DNA from 2 places in the Stenotrophomonas sp. ESTM1D_MKCIP4_1 genome. Region 1 is predicted to be linked to the other one. Evidence: predicted binding sites of a transcription regulator. Region 1 holds the regulator's gene; the other holds the start of a gene.
The links. Region 1 encodes FliA, which starts transcription of late flagellar genes. Its sites were predicted from a motif close to TAAAGTTTNNCNNNCNNNGGCCGATAA; they were not measured.

Region 1 (2,368 bases):
TCGGCCACCCGCAGCGAGCCGCTTGGCCCTGTCCGCACCATTGCGGTGACCGGCGGCAAGGGCGGCGTGGGCAAGACCAACGTGTCGGCCAACCTGGCCGTGGCGCTGGCGGGCATGGGCAAGCGCACCCTGCTGCTGGACGCCGACCTCGGCCTGGCCAACATCGACGTCATCCTCGGCCTGAACCCGAAGTTCACCCTGGCCGACCTGGTGGCCGGCCGCTGCAGCCTGGAAGACGTGATCATCGAAGGCCCCAACGGGGTGCTGGTGGTCCCGGCCGCGTCGGGCCGCCGGCACATGGCCGAACTGGCCCCGGCCGAACATGTCGGCCTGGTCAACGTGTTCTCCGAACTGGAACGCGAGCTGGACATCATGGTGGTGGACACCGCCGCCGGCATCACCGATGGCGTGCTGACCTTCTGCCAGGCCGCGCAGGACACGGTGGTGGTGGTCTGCGACGAGCCGGCCTCGATCACCGATGCCTACGCGCTCATCAAGGTGCTCTCGCGCGAACGTGGCGTAGACCGCATCCAGGTGGTGGCCAACATGGTGCGCGACCCCAACGAAGGGCGCGTGCTGTATGAAAAGCTGACCCGCGTCTGCGAGAAGTTCCTCGCCGATGTCTCGCTGAACTACCTGGGCTGCGTCCCGCAGGATGACTGGCTGCGCCTGTCGGTGCAGCGCCAGCAGCCGGTGGTCAAGGCCTATCCGTCGAGCCCGGCCGCACTGGCCATCACCGAGATTGCCCGCCGCACCGCCCGCTGGCAGGCGCCGACCGAACCGCGCGGTGGCGTTGAATTCTTCCTGGAACGCATCCTCAAGCAGCGTGGGGTGACCGTATGAAAGGCGCAGCCCAGTACAAGGAAGTCCAGCGCGCCAGCGCGACCGATGTGATCGTCCAGCACTCGGACCTGGTGCGCCGCATCGCCCACCATCTGGCCGCCCGCCTGCCCGCCAGTGTCGAGGTGGACGATCTGATCCAGGCCGGCATGATGGGCCTGATCGAAGCCTCGCGCAGCTATGACGCAGACCAGGGCGCCTCGTTCGAGACCTACGCCTCGATCCGCATCCGCGGTTCGATGATCGACGAGATCCGCCGTGGCGACTGGGTGCCGCGCTCGGTCCACCGCCGCGCCCGCGACGCCGCCGCCACCATCCGCCGGCTGGAACAGACCAGTGGCCGTGCGGCCAGCGCCACCGAAGTGGCCGCCGCGATGGACATGCCGCTGCCCGAGTACCTGCGCCTGATGGAAGACGCCTCGCGTGGCCAGGTGTTGAGCCTGGAATCGCGCATCGAGGACCAGGGCGAGCTGGACACCGTCGCCCAGGGCGGCCCGACCCCGCAGCAGGTGCTGGAACGCGGCGAGTTCGGCCGCGAACTGGGCAAGGCCATCGGCCACCTGCCTGAACGCGAACAGCTGGTGCTGTCGCTGTACTACGAGCAGGAGCTGAACCTGAAGGAGATCGGCGCGGTGCTCGGCGTCAGCGAGTCGCGGGTCTGCCAGATCCACGGCCAGGCCGTGCTGCGCCTGCGCGGCCGCCTGAAGATCTTCGAGGCCGTCGATGCCGGCCTGGAAGAATGAACATGCACGAGGCGGCTGCCCCCGGCCGCCCGTAGTGAACAACAAAGGAACTCTGCTTTGAACAAGAACATGCGCATCCTGATCGTCGACGATTTCTCGACCATGCGTCGCATCGTCAAGAACCTGCTGGGCGATCTGGGCTTCACCAACACCGCCGAAGCCGAGGACGGGCATGCCGCGCTGTCGATGCTGCAGAGCCAGCCGTTCGATTTCGTGGTCACCGACTGGAACATGCCGGTGATGACCGGCATCGAACTGCTCAAGGCCATCCGCGCCGATGCCAAGCTGAAGACGCTGCCGGTACTGATGGTCACCGCAGAAGCCAAGCGCGAGCAGATCATCGAAGCCGCCCAGAGCGGCGTGAACGGCTACATCATCAAGCCGTTCACCGCGCAGACCCTGGAAGAAAAGCTCGGCAAGATCTTCGAGCGCCTGGCGGCCAGCGCCTGATGGATACCCCGGTCGACAGAAGTGCCCTCGCCCTGCGCCTGCAGGAGGCTCTGGATGCCCTGGAATCGGGTGACGAGGCCGCCTGGCGCCAGCGCATCGACAGCCTGGTGGCCGCGCGCACCCAGCCGATGATGAGCGGCCTTTCACGGCTGGCCCGCGAACTGGGCCAGGCGCTGGGCGAACTGCCGACCGTGCCCGACGAGGCCGGCGAGCTGGACGACGCCTGCGCCCGCCTGGACCACGTGGTGGCCATGACCGAACAGGCGACCCACCGCACCCTGGACCTGGCCGAGGAATGCCGGGCCCTGACCGAACAGCTGCGCGCCGACGGCCTG
Region 2 (2,368 bases), 510 kb from region 1:
CCGCCGACGCACGCTACAACATCGGCAAACAAGGCGCGGCGTGGCTGTGGGCTGCTGGCGCCACCAACGATGCCGCCGGTACGGTCGTTGCGGAAATGCAGTGGGGCCTGGTGCCCCGCTGGTCCAAGGAACCCTCCACGCCCTACACCACCGTGACTGCCAGGCTGGAACGCGCACCCCGCAGCCGGCTGTTTGCCGATGCCTGGAACAAACGGCGCTGCATCGTGCCCATGACCGGGTACTTCAAATGGGACCGCCAGCGGCGACCGCCGTGGCCCATGTTCGTGCAACGCCAGGATGGCGTAGCCCTGCTGGCAGCGGGACTATGGGAACACTGGCAGGATGAGGCGGGCGAGCAGCGCGACACGTTTTCAATCCTGACCGACGAAAACTCCGCCATACCGGAGCCACTGTCTCCTGACGGCCCCGTGTTCCTCGACCCGGCCGCTGCTGCGGACTGGCTGCGGGGCACGTTGAACACGCCGGCCCAGCTGCGTCGGCGTGCACGCACCCCCGCACTGGAGGCGTACTACGTAGGCCTCGCCGTCCGCGATGCCAGGCACGATGACTACACGTTGCTTGAGCCCGTGGACCCGGACGCGCTGCGTGCTGACGGCGCGCTGCCGGACTGGGACGGGGATGCGCTGGACGACGACGCGTGAGCCAGGGGTGTTTCCTTCGCGCAACGGGGTCAGAGCCTTTTTCCTGCGGAAAGGGATCTGACCCCGTTGCTGAACCGCAAAAAACACACGGCGTGGATGTGGCGTGCGGCACAGTGCACTGCATGCACGACCGCCCTGCCCCTGCCCGCCATGATGCCGTCGCCCTGCAGGCCGGGATGCTGGGCAGCCTGCTGGGCGTCGCTCTGTTCAAGGCGCTTGCCCTGTCCGGCCTTGTCAACGGCTCGCTGATGGGCATGGGAATCTGGCTGCTGGCCTGCATCCTGCTCGGTGCGTGGGCACTGGCCGCCGGCCTGGCCTGCCTGGCCCTCAGCCGCCGCGTGTTCGTGCTGATGCTCGCACTGTCGGCCGTGTTCGTGCTCTGCATCGCCTGAATTCCAGGCGCTTCCAGAAAAAAATCATTCGCGGCGCTAAAGCTTCGGCCTTCGCGGCCGCTACCGGTCTACTGCTTGCCGGGATTCTCTCCTGCGCAGACACGCCCGGCAGTCGGGCCTACAACGACTACCGGATTTCACAAAATGAACACGTTGCGCCGCTTCAAGGTTGGCACCCGCCTCACTGCGGGCTTTTCCATCCTGCTTCTTCTGATCGCCACCATTCTTGCGATCGCCCTCCACAGCAACTACCAGCAGCGGCAGCAGTTCGACAACGCGGTGAACGTCCGCGTGACCCGCATGGGCGAGCTGTACGACATGCTCATTCTCAACAAGGAACTGCTGCTCCTGCGCCGCGACATGCTGATCAAGCGCGGTGACGGACTGCAGCAGGATCTCGCCAAGCTGCAGGGGATGTCGAACCGATACGACGGGATCTGGACCCATTTCACCGAGCGCCCGGCCACCAGCCCCTTGGCCGAGTCCATGCGCAGGAAAGTCGCGCAGAAGCAGCAGGCGACCCTTGCACTCAACCGCAACCTGGATGCCGCCATGCTGGCCGGCGATTTCGATGCGGCCAACACCCAGCTGCTGACCCGCGCCGGCCCCGCTGCCGCTGACTGGAATGCCGCACTGACCGAATTCGCCGAGCTGCAGCAGACACTGGTCAACGAAGCCGCCCGCGAGATGCAATCCCTGGCCGCCCGCACCACTGCGCTGCTGACCTTGTTCGGCATCATCAGCCTGGGCCTGGGCATCATCGCCGCATGGCTGATCTCGCGCAGCCTCACCCGCCCGCTGGCGCAGGTGCAGGCCTCGATCAACGCGGTCACCCGTGGTGACCTCAGCATCCGCCACCAGGATGACAGCCCCGACGAAGTGGGCCAGATGCTGCGCGCCACCGATGGCATGGTGGGCCTGCTGCAGCGCTTCTCGCAGCAGACCCAGCTGATGATCTACAAGCACGCCGCCGAGGACATCAGCCACCGCATGCCGGTGGATTTCCCCGGCGTGTACGGCGAACTGGCACAGGGCATGAACACCATGGTGTTCGAGCACCTGGACGCGATCGTCGATGCCATCGAGGTGCTGAACCAGTACGCCCGAGGCGATCTGAGCCGCGATGCGCGGCGCCTGCCCGGCAGCCGTGCGCTGCTGCACGAATCCATGGACGCCGCCAAGGCCAGCCTGCATGCCATCAACCAGGACATCCAGCGCCTTGCATCGGCGGCGGCGGCCGGCGACTTCAGCGTGCGCGGCGATGCCACGGCCTACCAGCACGACTTCCGCCGCATGATCGAAGACCTCAACCGC

Region 2: a site for FliA is predicted at 1,092-1,118, ahead of C1924_RS11935 (methyl-accepting chemotaxis protein). Genes of this name have one in related genera too.

What each region holds. Positions count from the first base shown of each region.
Region 1 covers NZ_CP026004.1:2,084,681-2,087,048, reverse strand. The annotation lists gene C1924_RS09640 (MinD/ParA family protein) at 1-843, shown strand, start outside; gene C1924_RS09635 (RNA polymerase sigma factor FliA) at 840-1,583, shown strand; gene cheY (chemotaxis response regulator CheY) at 1,641-2,033, shown strand; gene C1924_RS09625 (protein phosphatase CheZ) at 2,033-2,368, shown strand, end outside.
Region 2 covers NZ_CP026004.1:2,596,160-2,598,527, forward strand. The annotation lists gene C1924_RS11925 (SOS response-associated peptidase family protein) at 1-662, shown strand, start outside; gene C1924_RS11930 (hypothetical protein) at 785-1,054, shown strand; gene C1924_RS11935 (methyl-accepting chemotaxis protein) at 1,199-2,368, shown strand, end outside.